DNA from 2 places in the Bacillus stercoris genome. Region 2 is predicted to be linked to the other one. Evidence: riboswitches for the same ligand, from Rfam matches in the RefSeq annotation. Region 2 holds a riboswitch; the other holds the start of a gene.
What was found. Region 2 has a riboswitch for cyclic di-AMP ahead of kimA (potassium transporter KimA). Riboswitches for the same ligand answer to the same signal wherever they lie in the genome.

Region 1 (10,682 bases), 1.6 Mb from region 2:
GCTATGCAGTCGTCAAAGTCATTACAACACATTTATTTGACTGGTTTAAAATGCGGTCACATTTATACGACGAAGAAAAAAATGAAAATATGCCGGGTCATAAAGTGTGATTTTCGTTTATAGTTATATAAGACGGGCTTTCCATTTATGGGAAGCTCCCGTTATGTAAAAAAATAAATGTCTAATGGGGAGAATCAAAATCATGACTCTATGGGAATTGTTTGTAGCCGCCATTTTAGGAATCGTAGAAGGATTAACAGAGTACGCGCCGGTTTCTTCGACAGGACATATGATCATAGTAGACGACATCTGGCTTAAATCAAGTAATCTGATGTCAGAAGAAGCTGCTAATTCATTCAAAGTAGTTATTCAGCTAGGATCCATTTTAGCAGTAGCTATCGTGTTTAAAGACCGAATTTTAAATTTACTCGGCTTGAAAAAAAATATTACAAGCGACCAGAAGCAGGGACATAAATTAAGCATTGCCCAAATTGCTGTCGGGCTCGTTCCAGCTGCTGTTCTCGGCTTTTTGTTTGAAGATTACATTGATGAATATTTATTTTCCGTTAAAACTGTGGCCTTCGGTTTAATCGCCGGGGCAGTCCTGATGCTTTTTGCTGACTGGGTAAATAAGCGGAAAGCAGCGACAGACACCCTCGACCGCATTTCCTATAAACAGGCGATAGCAGTCGGCTTATTCCAATGTCTTGCCCTTTGGCCGGGTTTCTCACGTTCAGGTTCAACCATTTCCGGAGGTGTTATTCTCGGGTTAAACCACCGAGCGGCAGCCGATTTTACGTTTATTATGGCGATGCCGATCATGATGGGAGCAAGTTTTCTGAGCCTTGTGAAACATTGGGACAGCTTAAGCTCGGATTTGATGCCGTTTTTCATCGTCGGCTTTATCTGTGCCTTTGTTGTCGCGTTGTTTGTCGTCCGTTTCTTCTTAAGACTGATTAATAAAATCAAACTCGTCCCATTTGCAATCTATCGAATTATTCTCGGTGTGATTTTACTTTTAATCATGATGTAAGTCGAAAAATAAGGCTCATCCCGAGCCTTATTTTTTCTGTCAATTCAAGAGGAAACAGCTTGTTTTTCAAAAAAAAATCATCTATAATAAACATGACGTTACATACGGGGCCATAGCTCAGCTGGGAGAGCGCTACGCTGGCAGCGTAGAGGTCAGGGGTTCGAGCCCCCTTGGCTCCATACCTGTAAACCCTTATTCGATAAGGGTTTTTTTGTTTTGAGAAAAAGGTTCATTCTCTGAATCCTCCAGTTGAACAGTTCATCTGTCAATCATGAATTTTCCAAGACCCCCCTTTGTTCTTCAAAGACCGTCATGTCTTTCAAAGGGGGGGAGTAGACATGAAGAGATACCATTCGTTCGGACGCCGGATTGGACATTTTGTGAATTAAACCTTTAGTTGAAATAAGGCATTCTCCTTCGTGGACAAAGTATGAATTGGAGAGTTCTGCGTGTTCGCCGGTTGAGCGATAGATAGAATTAAGGAGTTTTCCTTCTAGCACCATTGCACAACCAATAGATTGGCCATGATCGTGGACGGTTGTCTCCTCGTTAGGCGGAATGTGAATTACGATAATCTCCAAATCATTGTTTCGATAGATGGCATTTCGGCCGTAGGCGTACTGGTCTGGCTCCTTAATATACGGTTGACTCAATTGTGCTGCGTTTGGAATTTGTTTTAATGATGCTGCTAAATCTTTAACCGATGGATTTTTCAAGCCGCCAAAAATATCTTGGATACACTCATACAGTTCCATTCGTTTTGCCTCCCGGAAAAAATAAAAATTTCCTAACATTGGTATTTCACAGATTAATTCATGGTATTTACCTATATACAAATTAGAGGCGGCAAACGCCCAGTGAACACAAAAAAATGTGCGGTCAACACGTTGGCTTATCACCAACCTATTCGAGCTTATTAGTTGGAATAGGGGGATGAAAGGATTCAAGCTGCCTGCTTTGATTTTTGATTCACTTGAAGGAACAAGCGAGGAGTTTTAGGCTCTTATACACAATATCGGGGCAAAAACTGTTTATGTTAGAGCTTGAAATTTGCGCCATTGACAAAACACAGTCGGTTTGAAATAATATTTGAATATATGCTCATTTGTTCACATAGTTATAATAAAATAATATCATTTCCCCTGAAAGGGAGAATATTAGAATGAAAGCTAATGGTATGCGAAAATCTATTAGCTTCTTTTGTTTTAAAAAAATGGTGTATTTCGCATGTATTCATATAGGAAGGAATGACAACATGAAGACAAAACACTATTGGGTGATTTCTTTGCTCGCCGTTTTAGCGGTCGGGCCGGGATTGATGTCTAACACGGCATTGTCGTCAGTTCAAAGCCTTGTTCAGAAAGCGGTTGGAACAAGTGTCTTCACATCAGTAAATCCAATATTGATCGGAAATATGGCCTTTGCCTTGTTAGTTCCGACAGGACCGCTGCTGAGGAAAAAATTCGGTGCTCGTCCCGTCTACCTTGCTTCATTACCTGTTTTTATACTAGGCTCACTGCTCATCGCATTTTCAAACGATATTGCATGGATGGCGGCAGGACGCTTTTTACAGGGAGCGGCAACAGGTGTCATGCTGATGATTATGATTCCAATGCTTGTACTGTCATTCCCGATTGAACGCAGGAACTATGCCCTGCTTGTGCTGATTGGGGGCTTTTATGGTTCTGTTATCATCGGCACGATCATGGGAACGATTGCAACAAGCTATGGGCATTGGAGATGGCTGTTTATCACCTTTGGCACATTGTCACTGATCGGTGTCGCGGTGAGCTATTTCTTTCTCCATGACGAACATCACGGAGCGGCGGCTCAAGAACAGCCCCTTGATCGTGCGGGAATTCTTTTATCTGTTCTCCTTGCCGCAGCCTCAGCGGTTTCATTCATTTTTCTGCAAAAATGGGGGCTTTCATCGGGTTATGTATGGACAGGTTTCGGTATGACGTTATGTTTGTTCATTGTTCTATTAATAGTAGAATATAAAGTGAAAAATCCCTTCATTTCAATTAAACTAATGCTTCTGCCAAAACCGGTGCTCGGGTTATTGATCATAGCTGCAGGGACGATAACGGTAGCTGTCAGCCTGTCTGCTTTTCAAGGCTTGCTCCGTCAAATGTATGATATTTCTCAGGAGCATCTCATTCTTTTAAACTTGACTCTTTTAATCGGAGTGGCGATCGCGGCCATTTTGAGCGCTCTGTTTTATGATAAAGTCGGACCAGGGATGCTCGGTATTATCGGCGGACTTATTCTCGTCTTTGTAAATTTTCAATGGCTGCATATGCAGGATCAATCGTCTCTCTATATGTTCGCAGCACTGTTTATCATGCTGGCAGCGGGAACAGGCCTGACAGTCGCCGCAGGGCTGATGGGAGCTGCCATGGGAGGACCGCTGCCTGATTTGGTCAAGAGAATGACAGCTGTCCAGTTTTTAAGGTTGTTTGTCTATATGGGGGTTCCGATTCTCATCGGTTTTTTCACGAAAAAAGATGCTGCCAGACAAAACGGTTCGGTACAGGATTCTATGATGACTGCTTATCATGATCTCTTTTTCATTTCTTTTATCCTCAGCGTTCTGCTCGTCTGCCTGTCATTTTGTATGAATGCTACAGGAATGGGGCACAAGCTTGCACATAAACCACATGACCAAGCAAAAACAGCTCCGGAACCGGCCGTTTCAGGACAGGGATTGTCGAATGCAACTGTCAAATCACATCAAGTAATCAATGATACAGAATATCGGAATGCACTCAGAAATTTGCAAAAGTAGAAACGTGATAAAAACCTTTTCCTTTCATGAAAAGGTTTTTATTATGCAATCTTTTCCCAACTTTATCCCTAAAGAATTGAAAAATATTAGAAGTGCAAGTAAAATTCTAAAAGGTAGATTCTTTTACATTCGTAATCTCTTAATTCGAAGGAAGGTTTTCATGGCCCGTAAAAAATTGAAAAAACGTAAACTCTTCATTTCACTATTTTTCATTGTATCGATTCCGCTAGCTCTGTTTGTTTTAGCGACAACTTTATCAAAACCGATTGAAACATCTAAAGAAACCGAAGAAGTTGATGAACAGCAAGTATTTATAGACAGCCTGTCCGGGCATGCCCAAATTTTGTATGAAAAATATCATGTCCTCCCCAGCATCACAATCGCTCAGGCCATTCTCGAATCCGACTGGGGGAACAGCGAGCTGGCTACTAAGGCGAACAACCTTTTTGGCGTGAAAGGAAATTATAAAGGCCATCACGTTACGATGGAAACGGACGAAGTTGAAAAAGGGAAAAGAAAAACCATTCGTGCGAAGTTTCGAAAATACAGCACGTTTTTTGAATCGATGGATGATCATGCCCAATTGTTCGTCCGCGGCACATCGTGGAATAAAAAGAAGTATAAACCTGTGCTTGAGGCTGGAGATTATAAGGAAGCTGCGACTGCACTGCAAACAGCAGGATATGCTACAGACCCTGACTACGCTCATAAAATCAGCGCTATTGTGGAAAAATACGATTTGGATGAGTACGATAAGGTAAACCCATCCCTCAAATCAGTGGATTTACATGCTTCCATTAAAGATAGTGCCGTCCAAGACGTATGGTCCAAGCCTTCTACTGATGATCGGTCTATAAGGCTTACCTCTGCCCAATCTTACGTCGGCAAAGATATAAAGGTTGTGTCTAAAAAACAGAAAGGCCAGTCTGTATGGTACCAATTCCAAATCAATAATAAACTCATCGGCTGGATTGATGATTCAGCTATTGAAATAAAGGAAGCAACCTAAGTCCTTTTTACTGGTATTTTTAATTCTTTGTTCCATTCAGGGGAATTTGAGGTATAATATTCCACGACAGTTATCACTAATTAACTATGCTTTTGGGAGGGAACAAAGGTGCAGAAATATAGACGCAGAAATACGGTTGCCTTTACCGTATTGGCTTATTTCACTTTTTTTGCGGGAGTATTTTTGTTTAGTATCGGACTCTATAATGCTGATAACCTGGAACTCAATGAAAAAGGTTATTACATCGCTGTTATGATACTCGTAGCTGTTGGCGCGATTCTTACACAAAAAGTGACCCGTGATAACGCAGAGGACAACGAGATCATCGCAGAACAAGAAAAAAGACAAAATCAATCTCATATCGAATCATAAAAAAATCCGGCGATTGCACGCCGGATTTTTTTGATATCACCCTGTAAACACTTCGCCGTCAGGGTATCGAATATTTGATTGCTCTGTTTTTGCGAATGAAAACACGAACGTTAAAGGACCAATTCTTCCGATGAACATGATGACAATGATGATACACTTTCCAGCTGTTGTCAGTTCAGGAGTAAGCCCCATCGATAGGCCGACAGTTCCGAAAGCGGAAAAGGTTTCAAACACAATTTGAATAAACGGCGCTTGTTCTGTGATCGTCAGGGCGAATATCCCTAAAAACACGATGAACAAACCGGTGACGCTTACAGCTAAAGCTTTAATGATTATCGGATATTTGATGGAGCGGCGGAAAATCACCGTTTCTTTTTTACCTCTCAAGTAAGCAATAACAGATGTTAAAATCACGATGAACGTAGTCAGCTTAATGCCGCTCGCCGTAGAAGCGCTGCCTGCTCCGATAAACATCAATAATAAAGTAAATACAATCGTTCCTTCTCTCATACTTCCAAAATCAAGGGAGTTGAAGCCTGCGGTTCTCGGCGTCACTGCCTGAAAATAGGAAGCCCATAGTTTATCCCCTATATGCAGGTGGCCAAGCGTGCCAGGGTTGCTGTACTCTAGAATAAAGATCACAAGCATAGCAATCGCATTCAACATCAGCGTTCCTGTAAGCATAAGCTTTGTATGTAAGGAAAAAGCTTTGAAACGCCGATTTTTCATAATGTCAAACAGAACCGTAAATCCGATCCCTCCTGTAATAAATAAGAAAGTAATCACAAGGTTCACTGTAGGGTCCCCAACGTAGCTCATCAAATTATCAGGCCACAGCGAAAACCCGGCATTGTTAAAAGCAGAAATCGCGTGAAACAGACTGGCAAACAAGCCAGATGACCAGCCATACTGAGGCACAAGCCGGATGGATAGGATGAGTGCTGCTATCAATTCAATACTGATCGAGAACAGAAACAGGACTTTGACAAGGCCAATGACGCCGCCGATTGTCGGCTGATTTAAGGCTTCCTGAACCAGCATTCGTTCTTTCAACCCGATTTTTTTCCCTAATATCATGACGATCAAAACAGCAAACGTCATAAATCCAAGCCCACCGATCTGAATCAGCCCCATGATGACAGTTTGCCCGAAAAGTGTAAATTCTGTACCGGTATCGACAACTGCAAGCCCTGTAACGGTTGTAGCGGAAGCTGCAGTAAAAAGGGCATCGATCCATGACAATGGCTTCAGTGTAGAAAACGGAAGCTTTAACAGCACAGCCCCGATGATAATGGTTAGGAAAAAACCAATTGCAAGCACTTGAGGCGGTGTAAACCGAACCCATTTGATCACTTTATCCTTTTGAAGTGTCACCTTTGTCTACATCCCTTCGTTTTCAAAACGTTTAATATCCTTTTTGTGCCCCATGATCACCAGGCAATCCTGCTCGTGAATGATGTCTTCAGGTGCGGGAGAAAGACGGATATCTCCATGATGTTTAATGGCCAGGATCGTGCAGCCGTACTTTGCTCTCACATTCAGGTCAATAATTGATTTTGAATCAAGCTTTCGCGTTGCCAGCAGCTCGACAATACTGTAATCATCAGATAAATCAATGTAATTCAAAACGTTTTCGTCAGAAAGGCTTTGTGCGATCTTGACTCCCATGTCTTTTTCAGGGTGGATAATACGATCCGCGCCGATTTTTTCAAGCACCTTGTGATGATAATAGTTTTGAGCTTTCACCCAAATATTAGGGATATCAAATTCCTTTAATAATAGGGTGGTCAGTGTACTCGCTTGAATATTCGCTCCGATGGCAACAATTACATATTCAAAATTGCGTATTCCTAATGAAAGCAATTCGTTTTCTTCGGTGGCGTTGGCAATTACCGCATGAGTGGCGTAAGAAGCATATGCATTGACCTTTTCTTCGTTGATATCAACTGCAAGGACCTCGTGTCCCATTCTGTGCAGTTCTTTGCAAATGCTGCCGCCAAACCGGCCCAGCCCGATCACGGCAAATTGCTTATTTTTTATTCTTCCCACTGTTCATAACTCCCTTAGTAAAATTAACGTTTTTTAAGCAAAAAAGACCATTTCAAAGAATGGTCGCAATAGACCTCCTCTCTGTATACGCCTACGAGGTTAGCTGTCGGATTAGGGATTCAGAGTACCCCCTCTTACTTAGTAAGATTCACCCCAAGGCTGTTAATAAAACAGCCAATCGTTGGTTCCCCCGTTCGTGTTTGATTAAGCGGTAAAAGAGACTTTATGAAATTGAACACTCAAGAATTTACTCCTGTTTCTAGTGTTTGTCAATTTAAATTTTAAACCAGAAAAAAGATAACGGAAATGAGAGAAAAAAGGGTAGGGGAAAACGCAAAAAAAGACCGGTGTTAACCGGTCTTTTACATTAGTTGCAGCCGCATGGCTGAGTCGGAGGAGTACTGCGCTTAGCCACGTCAATGCTGGCTTCTGCGTAAAATTTATTTCCGATGCTCAATGATTTATTCTCCGCGCGGAAAGTATATGTACCAGCGGCAGGAAGTGTTTTGTTATTCAGTTTTAATTTGAATTCGCCAGCTCCTAACAAATCAAGTGCCAAAGGAATTCTCACTGTTTTCCCATTATTGAGGATCTGTGTTTCACGCAAGGCATTACCGTTCATTGTGTCCTTCGTATTTGCAGTAAATCCGCTTGGTAACGTAAATTCCATCACGCCAAGGCTGAGAAGCGTATTTGGACGGTAAGTCAATTCGATATCTGAGAAAGACCATTCCGTTTTGCTGGCGCCAGTGATTGTTGCGAACAATGAAGCAGTAGACTGTGTTCTCATAGTAGATTCAGTATGAGCTTTAGTTGATGTAGATTCAGCCGCGAAAGAAGCTGTTGGTGCAGAAACGAGTAACCCGAGACTTAGTGCACTAATTGCCAAAGAAGATAATAATTTGCGTTTCATAATAAAATTCCCCCTAAAAATTAATAAATTAAAGGCCTGCCCGCTTTTCACCTCCTCTGAAAGGCCAAATACAAATTTTACCTACATAAAATTACCATCAAATATTTTGGAAGTAAATGGGGTGTTTTTCCCGTATTTTTCAAATTTGTAGTAGTTACACTAAAAAAACGCCTGGTTTCCCAGGCGTTTGCTGTTTTACTTTGTTTCGATCGGTATAAATTTAAAAATTTCTCCGCTCTGCACCGCTTCAGCAAGCCGCTTCAGCCAGTCGTAGTAAGCTTTAGAGCTTTCCAGCTGATCATATAACTGCTGCGCTTCATTTTTGATATCCTCATCGAGATCTTCCTTGCTTAAAACCTTTTGTAAATCAGCCTGTGCTTCTTCGATCGCTGCTACATTCACTTGAACCTCCCGCTCCCATTTAGGGGGAAAGAAATTTGTGAAAAATTTAAAGAAATCTTTTTCAGCTACAAATGTATGCTTGCGGATGCCCCGGTGAAATGTTTTTTTCACTACGTTTAAGTCTTGAAGCTTTTTGACACCTGTGCTCATGCTTGGTTTGCTCATTTGCAACTCCTCGCGCATTTCGTCAAGCGTCATCTCATCCCTCATATACATCGTCCCATATAAAATCCCGACACTGCGGGTAATTCCGTAAAGATCCATCGTTTCAGCAATGGAGTCAATAACAAGATCCCGAGCCTGTTCTATAGCTGCAAATTCTGGATTTTCATCCATACTGACCCTCTTTTCCTTTAGAAAGTTAAATTCGTTAAGTTATTTCTTTATGTTCTTTATCTTAACGAAACATAAGGAAAAGTCAAAAAGAAAAATTGAAAAGGGGCTTTGACAGTTTAAAAACCGTATGTTAGATTAAGGTTGTTAAAAACATTAAATTTTTATTTAACAAACTTTATTTACGTCAAGGAGGCTTATATGAGTCAAACATTTTACATTGACGGAGAATGGATCAGTGCCGAAAAAGGACAGATCCGGAGCATTATCAATCCATTTAATCAAGAAGAAATTGCAACTGTAAGCGAGGGAGGGCGAGAGGACGCCATCAAGGCAATCGCAGCCGCGCGCAGAGCATTTGACAAAGGAGAATGGTCTTCATTATCCGGGCTTGAACGCGGGAAGATTGTTCTGAAAATTGCGGAATTAATCAGACGCGATCTCGAGGAGCTGGCAGAGCTTGAATCTCTTGATACAGGAAAAACACTCGAAGAAAGCAAAGCCGATATGGACGATATCGCCAATGTTTTTCAATATTACGCCGGCTTGGCTGACAAAGATGGCGGAGAAATCATTTCATCTCCGATTCCTGATTCAGAAAGCAAAATCATTAGGGAGCCGATCGGGGTTTGCGGCCAGATCACTCCATGGAATTATCCGCTTCTTCAAGCGAGCTGGAAAATCGCACCTGCACTGGCTGCAGGAAACACAATCGTCATGAAGCCGAGTGAGATTACGCCGCTGACGACAATCAAAGTCTTTAAGCTGATGGAAGAAGCCGGCGTACCAAAAGGTGTCGCGAACCTTGTCCTTGGACCGGGAGCTACAGTGGGCGATGAGCTTGCCGCAAACAAAGACGTCGATTTGATTTCGTTTACAGGCGGAATCGAAACAGGCAAAAAAATCATGCGGGCGGCAAGCGGAAATGTCAAAAAAATCGCCCTTGAGCTTGGCGGGAAAAACCCAAATATCGTTTTCAAGGACGCGGATTTAGAAGTTGCGGTTGATCAGGCATTAAACGCTGTATTTTTCCACGCTGGCCAAGTATGCTCTGCAGGCTCCCGCTTGCTTGTTGAGGACGCCATTCATGATCAATTTTTGGCGGAGCTGGTCAAACGGGCAAAACGCATAAAACTCGGAAACGGTTTTCACGCAGAGACAGAAAGCGGTCCGCTTATTTCGGCGGAGCACAGGGCAAAGGTAGAAAAATATGTAGAAATCGGAATAGAAGAAGGCGCGAAGCTGGAGACAGGAGGCAAACGCCCGGAAGACCCAGCGCTTCAAAATGGCTTTTTCTATGAACCTACTATTTTTTCAAACTGTAAATCTGACATGAGAATCGTTCAGGAAGAGGTTTTCGGTCCTGTTTTGACAGTCGAAACCTTTAGCTCTGAAGAAGAGGTAATTGAGCTTGCGAATGATACCATCTACGGCTTGGCCGGAGCGGTATGGTCAAAAGATATTGAAAAATGTGAACGGGTAGCAGCCCGTTTGAGAATGGGAACCGTTTGGATCAACGATTTTCATCCGTACTTTGCACAGGCGCCATGGGGCGGCTATAAGCAATCCGGGTTCGGACGCGAGCTTGGAAAAATAGGCCTTGAAGAATACACAGAAGTCAAGCACGTATATCGCAATACAAAACCAGCAGCGGTTAATTGGTTCAATTCATAAGAGGGGGAGATTGATGATGACATTAAATATGAAGGTAGAAAGTATGCAGAAATTCCACACATTTGAAATTCCGACTGTCATTAAGCACGGAATCGGAGCCATCAAGCAT
Region 2 (10,682 bases):
TTTCTGCTATTCCATCTCTCGTTCTGTTTCTTTCAGTCGTTCAAGAATGCGCCTCTTTTTGTACAGCATCATGCCTGTCTCGGTAATGTCGTTTAATGTTGAGCGATTGGCAGCAGCGCCAAAAACCATTCCGGCGACCGGCACCAGCTGGAATAGCTTTTTCCAGCCAAACGTGTCCCGATAGCCTAAAACGACTTCTCGCCAGCCTTGAATTTGAGATGCGACATTCTTATATGTACGGTCTTGATCGTAGTGTTTTAATTCTTGCAAAATCGATCTTTTGCCGACAACATCAGCCGACGTCAGCTGCAAACATTTCACAATGAAGACACGTTCTTTTTTCTCCTTTGGGTCATAGCCGTATGCAACTGCGATATCCTGTAATGTTTTTAGTGATAAGCCAAGCACTGCCGGAATGTCTGCCGCCAGTGTAAACACGCCGCCCACACCGGTTGTCGCGCCTTGAACGGTTGCTGCGTTGATTCTGTTTTTGCCCATTCCTTCCGCAATTTCATCCATGACAGGAAGAGGCGCTTTTCGGACGTCCTCCAGCGATTCAAAGATCTCTTCCGGCAGTTTCTTTTGAAATATCCTGATAATCTGTTTTTCAGATGTCAGGTACTGTCCGCCTGTTTGAACAAAGCTGCCGACCTCATCCAAGAGCTTGCCGATCTTTTTCTGGATGAATTCCGGTGTCAGCTTGTCCAGGAGTTGAAACGGGAGACGGCTGAGCTTTTCCCAAAACCAGACTTTTTGCTGATCTTTTTCCCATTTCTCTATCTCTTTTAATTGCTGATGTAAGTCTTCTTTTCGTTCTGTTGGCACCCAATCCGCACTTCCCTTCCGTTTTTTCTACTATATAGTATACCTTCATTTTTTCGGATGCGTTTTTATTTTTCACCTGCGGGTACCATTTTTATAAAAAGAAAAGGAGTGATGGACATGCCATGGTCAATGAAGGATTATCCCTCTTCATTAAAAAACCTTGAGAAGCCGGTCAAGAAAAAAGCAATTGAGATTGCGAATGCGATGATTGATGAGGGCTATGAGGACGGACGTGCGATCCCGATCGCAACAAGCAAAGCGAAAGAATGGGCGGAAAACGCATCTACAGATGAAATTGATGATTTTCTTAAACATGATGACGAGACAGAACGCGATGATGGTTCCAACAGCGGCGGAGACCCAGAACTCATGCATAAAGCAGAGCATGTCATCAAGCATAAAAACGGCTGGGCAGTCAAAGCCGAGGGAGCCAAACGTGCGTCTGACATCAAGGATACAAAGAGAGAAGCGATTGAACGGGCAAAGGAAATCGCTGCGCATAAAGGCACTGAGGTCGTTGTCCATTTGGCTGACGGCAGTGTGCAGAGAACGATCAAAACGGGATCATAAAGCGATGTGCTTTTAGGTGTTTCGAAATAATCAGGAGCGGTTATTGATTGGTAAATCATTTATGAGAGGTGATCATGATGCTTAGCTTTTTGGTTTCATTAGTTGTTGCTATCGTTATCGGATTAATTGGAAGCGCCATTGTAGGAAACCGGCTGCCGGGAGGAATTTTCGGCTCTATGATTGCCGGGCTGATCGGCGCTTGGATTGGGCACGGACTTCTTGGCACATGGGGACCGAGCCTCGCCGGCTTTGCTATTTTCCCGGCCATCATCGGGGCAGCCATCTTCGTGTTCTTGCTGGGCCTTATATTCCGCGGGCTGCGGAAAGAAGCCTAAACTCATTAGATACAGGAGGCATCGTTTCGAACTGAAACGATGTCTTTTTATATGGGACCTTATCCCGAATCCCTACATATCATGTTACATAACAGGGAAAAATTCAGGAATGTATTTTGAACATTTTCGGTTGACAAGAAACCGGGATGGTCATATGATGTAGATAAAATAATTTGCCTTAAGGAAACTCTTTGTTGTACGGCAAAAACAATCAGAATTCAGGTGAGACATGATGAACAAGGACATCACAGCACAATCTCCCCGTTCCAAAGCCGTCCAAGATGCGCTTGACGGGAAAATCAGAGGATTCAGAGGGCTGCTCCCTTTTCTTGGCCCTGCATTTATAGCAGCCATCGCCTATATTGATCCCGGCAACTTCGCAACGAATATCTCGGCGGGTTCTAAATACGGATATATGCTCTTATGGGTAATATTATTTTCCAATATCATGGCGCTTTTAATTCAATCTCTATCCGCCAAACTTGGGATTGCGACAGGCAAAAATCTGCCTGAGGTTGCCCGTGAAGAATTCCCGAAGCCTGTCTCGATTGGATTATGGATTCAGGGCGAGCTGGTCATTATCGCAACTGATCTGGCGGAATTTATCGGAGCGGCTCTGGGACTGTATTTGCTGTTCGGCATTCCGATGCTTGAAGCGTCTATTATAGCGGCGATCGGTTCTTTCGCGATCTTGGAGCTTCAGCGCCGCGGTTATCGCTCACTTGAAGCCGGCATCGCCGGTATGCTGTTTGTGGTCGTGATCGCCTTTGCACTGCAGACCTTTTTCGCAAAGCCTGATGCCGTGTCAGTGATGAAGGGACTTTTTGTCCCGGCATTTCATGGCACTGACAGTGTGCTTCTTGCCGCGGGTATTCTCGGCGCAACTGTTATGCCGCACGCCATTTATTTGCACTCTGCCCTTACACAGCGGCGGGTGGTCGGTAAAACGGATGCAGAACGGAAAAAAATCTTCAGATTTGAATTTATTGATATTTTAATAGCGATGCTAATTGCAGGAGCTATTAATGCAAGTATGCTGATTGTGGCTGCTGCATTATTCTACAAAAACGGCCTGTTTGTTGAGGACCTTGATGTCGCGTTTCAGCAATTCGGACATCTTGTCAGCCCTATGTCTGCGGCTTTATTCGGAATTGGGCTGCTCGTTGCCGGGCTATCCAGTTCGTCTGTCGGCACACTTTCAGGCGACGTGATTATGCAAGGATTTATCAACTACCGCATCCCGCTGTATGTACGGCGGTTTATCACGATCATTCCGCCGATCTTGATCATCGCGTCTGGCGTAAATCCGACGACCGCTCTCGTCTTGAGCCAGGTCGTGCTGTCTTTCGGGATCGCCTTTGCCCTCATTCCGCTGATTCTGTTTACAAGCAATAAACGGATCATGGGATCTCTGATCAACGCCAAATGGGTCACAGTGGTGTCTTGGCTGATTGCAGTATTGATTGTCGCTTTGAATGTGTTTTTAATTGTAGATACGTTTCGATAAAAAAACCGGCTGCAAAAGCCGGTTTTTTATTTTTGGCAAAAGCTCATTGATACCCTTTTTGACAGAAATTTGTTATGATAGAAGAAAAAATCGGAGTTTTGATGATGTCAGTATTTATTTTGTTTTATTTGTGGATTGTTCCTATTGTCATCGGCATTATATGTTCTGTCGCTGCCTATAAATCCAAGGGGAAAATGAGAGTCGCGCCCGGCATTGCCATGATCGTGCTCAGTGTCATTTCCTTGATCACCGCGTTTACAGCCGGACACACGAATTTTCACGTGTTTATCGGCGGCATGTTTTTATTCGGCACCTTCTTGGTCGGTTCTGCTTTTCCTTTCTTTTTCGGGCTGAAGAAAAAAGAGAAATAACCCTATACTGAGAAGAGCTCTGTAAGATTTGATAAGAATAAACAAATGAAACATACAAGGACAAATGCGCTGGTCTTTTTGCTTTGAAAGAAGATGCATTTGTCCTTTTGCCCGTTCTGAGCATGGCGAAAATCGTAATATGACGCATAGATCATTCCTGCAGATCCTAATGCATACAACGATAATTTTATGAACTCAAACATGTAATCCTCCTCATACCAACATAATACAATGATAACCCGAAATACATTTGTTTCCAACACAAAAAAGAGGCCTCTAAAAGGGCCTCTTTTTTAGAATAACCGTTTCAAACTTTTCTTCAGTGACGGCATTTCGATTTTTTGGTTTTCGAAGAAGTTTTTCAGCATGTACTTGCTGAAGCCTTTTGCCTGCCCGTAGGTGATTTTGCCAGGCAGCGGCGGTTCGTTCCCAATCATGACATCCACAACGACCGGTTGGTCAGAGCGCAGCGCCTCATGGAAAGCCGGCGCAAGCTCTTCCGCTTTGGTCACTTTGATACCTTTTGCTCCGCAGCTTTCTGCAAATGCGGCATAGTCGACATTTTGGAGTTGCGTGACATAATCGATATTGCCTTTAACCTGCTGCTCATATTCGATCATGCAGAGATTTTCGTTGTTTAAAATAACGACAGTGACCGGGAGCTTATATTTGACGGCGGTCGGAAGATCCTGCATGACCATGGAAAATCCCCCGTCACCACAAACAGCGATCGCCTGGCGCTCAGGTTCGGCCAAGCTTGACGCGATCGCTCCCGGCAGACCGCAGCCCATTGTCGCAAGCCAGCTGGAAACGATGAAATCCTGGTTCGCGTTCATTTTGAAATGACGCGCCATCCAAACTGTCACAGTGCCGACATCTACAGAGAGCACCGCATCCTCAGCAGTCGCTTCCTGAAGACGTGCCACGACCTGCTGGGGTTTAAGCGGTGTTGTTGCCTCTGTCTCATCTATTTCAATTTCGTTCCACCAATGCTGCATATGTTCTGTGCAGGCATTCAGGAATCTTCTGTCTTCCTTGCGTTCAATATACTCTGTCAATTCGCGCAGGCCGAGGGCCGAATCGCAGACAAGGCCCGCTGTCACCGGATAGCGTTTTCCGATTTTCGCCGGGTCTGAATCGAGCTGGATAGCCGGCGTATCATCTGGCAAATAATCGCGGTACGGGAATGACGTTCCGAGCATGATTAATAAATCACATTCCTCCATTGCCTCGTAAGCCGGCTTTGTGCCAATTTGCCCTAGGTTGCCGAGAAAATGCGGGTGCTTATCGGGAACGACGCCTTTTGCCGGTAGTGTGACTACGATCGGAGCGGCGGCTTTGTCCGCAAATTCTAAGAGCTCCCGTTTCGCCTTTTTCATTCCCTGCCCCGCCAAGATAATCGGCTTCTTAGCATTATTAATATATTGCGCGCAGGTGACGAGCTGTTCTTTTTTCGGTTCAAGGTTCCCTTCCATATACACTGGTGAAGTATACACGGGCTCGCGTTTGATTTTCTCCGCAAACAGATCATCTGACACGCTCAATACCGCAACGCCTTTTTTGCTGTAGGCGGTGCGGATCGCCTGATTCAAGAGATCCGGCAGTGTTTCCGCGCTATGTACCTCTCTGTTGAACACAGCCACGTCCTCAAACATTTGCTCCAGCTTGATCTCCTGGAAATAATCACGTCCGACTTCACCTGATGAAACCTGTCCTGCAATGGCCAGCACAGGGGCGCCGTCCGCTTTTGCATCATATAAACCATTTAATAAGTGCACTGCTCCCGGCCCTGCGATCGACAGACAGACTCCGATCTTGCCGGTGAGTTTTGCTTCAGCCGCGGCTGCCAGTGCCGCTACCTCTTCATGGCGTGTTTGAATGAACTTCAGTTGATTTCTTTCGTGTCTTAATTCCTCAATAAACTCATTTATACTATCTCCGGGGATGCCGTAAACATGATCAACTCCCCATTGTTCAAGCAGCTCTGTCATTGCTTGTCCTGCAGTTTTGTGTGCCATAACGTATCCTCCTTTTTCCTTTTTTCAATACCACAGGAGAAAGGCTTTAAAACCCGGAGACGTGAATCACTTGCCCAGTCTTCTTTTCAACAGATCGATCGCCGCAAGCATGCCGACGTCCTTGAGGGTGATGGTTGCATCTAAGGCGCCATTCACGTAATCTTTGATTTGCCGTTTTCGGTTCGGCACCATAAAAAGCGGCAAGCGCCGCGGAGAAAACCACTTTAATTGTGCTGTCTCTGTGCCGTCCGCTATTGCTTGTCCGCCTGTTATGCTTCCGAAAAACACATGCTGTTCATCTAGAAACTTTGGCCTTTGATAGACACCTATTTTCGCGGAAAGCGCTGTATTGTATCCCGTCTCTTCCAATACCTCACGTACCGCCGCTGCCTCAGCCGATTCCCCGGAATCAATCCTGCCGCCCGGCAGATCCCATAAAGGGACATCTTTTCGTTTGACCAATAGAATCTGCTGATTTTCGTTCAGTACGATTACAAAAGCACCTTGTGTATACACCGCCATTCCTCTCTTTCCCGCAAAAAAGACCAAGGTGATTCCCTTGGTCCTAGACTTTACTTTTTAAAATGATACGGCAGTGTGGCAACCATTATGTCCTTTTTCCAAAACAGCCGAACTCTGAGGAGGAAGGCCGATTGATTGTGAAGGATGGTGTGCCAGCGTTTTTTCGTTATAAATTGCGGAAACAGCACCATGACAGAAAACTGCTCCTTCTTCGCTTTCGCCTCAACTGTTTCTAAAAATTTATCAAACGGATGGACAAGGCTTCTGTACGAGGAGTGAAGGGTAACGAGACGCACTCCATTATTGAGCTCTTCCCAGCGTTTTTCGACTTTCTTTTCCTGTTCTCTGTCAAATGACACGTGAACGGCGATCACCTGATCGGACAGTGATTTCGCATAGTGAATCGATTTTTGCACGACGGTGGTGACACCTGCTACAGGCACAATCACAACGGTGCCTTTGATTTCTTCCGGCTCTTTGTCTACGATGCGAAGCTGTTCACCAACCGCTGTGTAGTGATTTTTAATCGCAAAAAACAGCAAAACGACGATAGGCATAAAGATTAACACAGGCCATACGACATTAAACTTTGTCACAAAAAGGATAGATAGAACCATAAACGAAATCAGAGCGCCGCAGGAGTTGATCAGCATTTTTCCGATCCAGCCTTTTGGTTTTTGCTTGATCCATTTTATGCACATGCCGGTTTGTGAAAGCGTAAATGGAATAAATACGCCCACAGCATATAACGGGATTAAGTGCTCCGTCTGTCCTCCGAATAAGATAATGAGAATAATGGAGGCAAAGCCTAAAAAGATAATCCCATTTGAGAAGCCTAAGCGGTCACCCCGAACTGTAAACATTCGCGGCATATACTGGTCTCTCGCCAGGTTGAAGGCAAGCTGCGGGAAAGCTGAAAATCCCGTATTTGCCGCAAGGACCAAAATAAGCGATGTGACACCTTGGATGACATAGTAGAACACATTCCGCCCGAAGGTTTCGGACGCAATTTGTGAAACCACTGTTTCATCGGGCTTAGGCGCCGTTCCATATCCGTATGCGAGCACCGTGATGCCGGAAAACAGAATCGCCAGCAAAATCCCCATCATCGCAAGCGTTCTTGCCGCGTTTCGCGCAGGCGGATTTTTGAAAGCAGGAATGGCGTTAGAAATGGCCTCAACTCCGGTCAACGCTGAGCATCCGGAGGAAAAAGCCTTAAGCAGCAAAAACAGCGTAATGCCGGCTACAGGTGTGCCAAGCGGTGTATGATGAACCGGCTGGTCTATTTGTCCTGTCATGAGCTTGAACAACCCGACTGCAATGAGAACCAATAGCGCCACCACAAACAGATAAACCGGGTAGGCAAGAATGGATGCCGATTCCGAAAGCCCGCGCAGGTTCAAAATCATAATCACTAACACGAGAAAAATAGCGATCGGCACATGATAATCATGCAATGCAGGAAAGGCCGACGTGATGGCGTCCGTTCCTGCGGAAATACTTACCGCTACCGTTAAAATATAATCGACAAGCAATGAACCGCCCGCGATCAATCCCGGCTTTTCACCGAGGTTTTCTTTCGAAACAACATAAGCCCCGCCGCCCTGCGGATAAGCGTAAATAATTTGCCTGTATGAAAGAATCAGTGCGAGCAGTAATATGAGAACGCCGACCGCAATCGGAATGGAGTACCAAAATGCGGCAGCACTGATTGTTGCTAAAATGATTAAAATTTGCTCTGTCCCATATGCGACAGATGACAGCGCATCTGAGGAAAGCATAGCCAAGGCTTTTAATTTCGTCAGTTTTTGCTCTCCCGCTGCTTGAGATTTTAGTGGTTTCCCAATCAAAAAACGTTTGATTGAATGATACATCGATGTCTTCCCCTTTTAATTTCTCATTTTTCAATTAAAACAATAAAACATCAGTGTCTTGCTCTCACATTTTGCAATAGTCCTTTCTGCTATGATGTCTCTGTATGCGATTTACATTCCTAAAAATGAACGGCAAAAAACACAGAGGCAAACGGATGCCCCTGTGCCATAACATCGAACACAGGTTTCATTCATCTCCTCTCACGAACGCTTACGAGGTTAGCTGACGGATTCGGGCATATGAGAGTTAGCCCTACCTAAAAAGGATTCACCCCAACGGCAAAAAGCCATTCTAATGGGTCCCCCGCTCTGATTTCAGATTAAGCGATTTGTTTTCTAAAAGAGATCATACTCCCGTTCCCACACGTTGTAAAGAGGCTTATTGGCCGGGCGGAAAAAATAAAATGATAGGTTCCACAAATGGAATTTACATACCAAAAATAAAAAAACAGAGGCTAGATTGCCTCTGTTTTTATTCTGTATCTGTCTTTCTTTTTCTTCGTCTTACGGCAACCCAAATGAACACTGCCGCAATCACCATAATAAGTGCCAGCACACCAATATACATCCATTTCTGGCTATGATCCTGTGTTGGTTGTTCTGCGCCGGAGCTGACTGTCTCCGATTTGAGCTGCTGGTGGTTTGTAAACACCTGCTGGCTATTTGTTTCATTAAGGACGGTTGCCGAATCATCGTTGCTGTTCAGATAATTGATGATCTCTTTCGTGACAGCCGTGCCTTCTCCTTTTGCCGGTGCAAAAACAGCCATTGTATAGTGTGAATCCCAAGGCGATGCTTGGGTAAATACCACTTGTTTTGTCGTCTCATTCAGCATCTCGAAATCAGATACATCAAACGAGCCGTTTTTTGCCTGCGGCACAAGCAGGTCTGATGATTTCTCCTTCAGAAGAGAAAATTGATTGATCCCCCCTATAAAAATGAGGTTTCGGCCTTTCGCATCGTTTGCTGTAACGTCAGATGATTTCTTTACCGTGTATGAATGCTGTGCTTCGCTGCCAAAGGATTCTGTTACGAGAGAAAGCTCCTCAAGCTTCGATTGGCTTACGGTGTCAGGAAGCACGATTACCGTTGTTTGATCCTGATTTCCGGCGTAAGGAAGCGGCCACTCCTGAAAATCCGCTGACGGGGACATCCCTTTGATGGCGTATGATAATGTACTGCTTTTATCAATAAAGACCCACTTTTCTTCATCAGTCGTGTTGCAAGGGTTGTTTTCCTTTAACCCGGTTGTGACGAACTGAATATCAATGTAGCGGTTTTTTTGCAGCAGCTTAGGGTCCACTTTCACCGTAACATGATAGAATCCGTTTTTATCTTCTTTTCCTAAGTCATCAAGCCGGACCGAGTGCGGCTGGCCGTTGATCATCACTTTCAGCTCTGAAGCCTGAGAAGGCGATTCACTTTCGTCCGTTGAAGCTTGAATCGTTTCAGACTTTTTCAGTTTAAGCGACAGCTTCGCTGATTGGTTTTCATCTAAAACCGCCGAAGCCGGATAAAAATAATGTGCTGAAGATGTTTTATCGGCTCCAATTGTGATATCGCCCGCTCCAAAATTCTCGAGGGTCAGCTTATCGCTTTCTTTTTTTTCTGTCTGCTTAAGCTTGCTGATTGAAAGTGTATCGCCGCTGAGCTGGCCTGTGTATGTCTGATCTGTCATCACGCTGATTTTTTTAGCGAGCACGTCCTCGGATGCAGCTTGCGCAAACAGAACCGGCTGCTGCTTGCCCTCTGCTTTCAGCACCCGCTCAGCAAGCAGAAGTTCTTCTCCTTTTGCCTGCAAGCCGGCTTGTTTCATCAGTTTTTTCACTTTGCCGTTCCAATGCTTGTCCACTCCGATAACAATCGTCGGCTTATCGATTTTTTTCAGCTCAGATTCTGTGACATACGCAATCCTGACACTGCTGTCCACCGTTTTCAAATAGCCTTCTGTTTTAACCGCAGCTTCAATTTCCGCCGAACTTGGGTCATCCGGAATGACGAGGGCGGTTTCTTCGCTTGTGTTTCCAGATTGGGCGAATGGGTACGGATAATGGTCCAGCGACGTTCCTTTCGCTTCACCGCTTTCAGCAAGTGTCAGCCGGCTGTCCGGATAAATTTTGATCCAGTTGCCAGACGTATCCTGTCTGACACACACGCCCTCTTTCATTACGCCGTAAAATTTCAGCGATACGTTGTGATAACCTTGCGCTGACTGGTTTTTATTCAGATTCAGCTTCACTGTTTTCCGCTTGGAATCACCATCAAGCTTTAACGTTTTGACTGGTTCATCATCAATGACAGCCGTTAACGATGAAGGAGAAATTAAAAGATTTGATGCTTCGTATTCAATGACCAATTGCTGATTGCCTGAAGAGGCGCCTGCCGGGATCTGATACGTCAGCTCCGCGCTGTCTTTTGATCCATACAGTGTAATCAGCTCGCTTGTCAGCACCTGCTGTTTGGCTTGTTCTTGGCTGCTTTTCCCAAGAAGCGAACCGCTGACCTGTACATCCTTGGCAAGAGCCGGTTGTCCAGCCATCGCCAGCAGCATGAAGCTTGTGAGAAAAATCATTATTTGTTTCAAAAAGGTCACCCGCTTTTATGTTGATTGTATCGTTCTGTCTTGTACCATTTGACCTCCTGCTTGAATAAACGGTGCT

Region 1: it holds a riboswitch for cyclic di-AMP, as region 2 does, so the genes downstream of both, ktrA (potassium uptake protein KtrA) here and kimA (potassium transporter KimA) in region 2, are expected to answer to the same signal.

The regions. Positions count from the first base shown of each region.
Region 1 covers NZ_CP121861.1:1,201,065-1,211,746, forward strand. The annotation lists gene QA442_RS06190 (AI-2E family transporter) at 1-110, shown strand, start outside; gene QA442_RS06195 (undecaprenyl-diphosphate phosphatase) at 203-1,033, shown strand; tRNA gene QA442_RS06200 (tRNA-Ala) at 1,140-1,212, shown strand; gene cdoA (cysteine dioxygenase) at 1,303-1,788, opposite strand; gene QA442_RS06210 (MFS transporter) at 2,289-3,821, shown strand; gene lytG (exo-glucosaminidase LytG) at 3,982-4,830, shown strand; gene QA442_RS06220 (YiaA/YiaB family inner membrane protein) at 4,939-5,202, shown strand; gene ktrB (Ktr system potassium transporter KtrB) at 5,239-6,576, opposite strand; gene ktrA (potassium uptake protein KtrA) at 6,583-7,251, opposite strand; cyclic di-AMP (ydaO/yuaA leader) riboswitch at 7,324-7,472, opposite strand; gene bslA (biofilm surface layer hydrophobin BslA) at 7,619-8,164, opposite strand; gene gbsR (transcriptional regulator GbsR) at 8,360-8,902, opposite strand; gene betB (betaine-aldehyde dehydrogenase) at 9,101-10,573, shown strand; gene gbsB (choline dehydrogenase) at 10,590-10,682, shown strand, end outside.
Region 2 covers NZ_CP121861.1:3,869,904-3,880,585, forward strand. The annotation lists gene QA442_RS20085 (EcsC family protein) at 7-825, opposite strand; gene QA442_RS20090 (DUF2188 domain-containing protein) at 943-1,395, shown strand; gene QA442_RS20095 (GlsB/YeaQ/YmgE family stress response membrane protein) at 1,473-1,730, shown strand; gene QA442_RS20100 (Nramp family divalent metal transporter) at 1,960-3,237, shown strand; gene QA442_RS20105 (hypothetical protein) at 3,342-3,608, shown strand; gene QA442_RS20110 (pyruvate oxidase) at 3,902-5,626, opposite strand; gene QA442_RS20115 (NUDIX hydrolase) at 5,693-6,142, opposite strand; gene kimA (potassium transporter KimA) at 6,199-8,022, opposite strand; cyclic di-AMP (ydaO/yuaA leader) riboswitch at 8,216-8,359, opposite strand; gene QA442_RS20125 (cellulose biosynthesis cyclic di-GMP-binding regulatory protein BcsB) at 8,495-10,606, opposite strand; gene QA442_RS20130 (glycosyltransferase family 2 protein) at 10,612-10,682, opposite strand, start outside.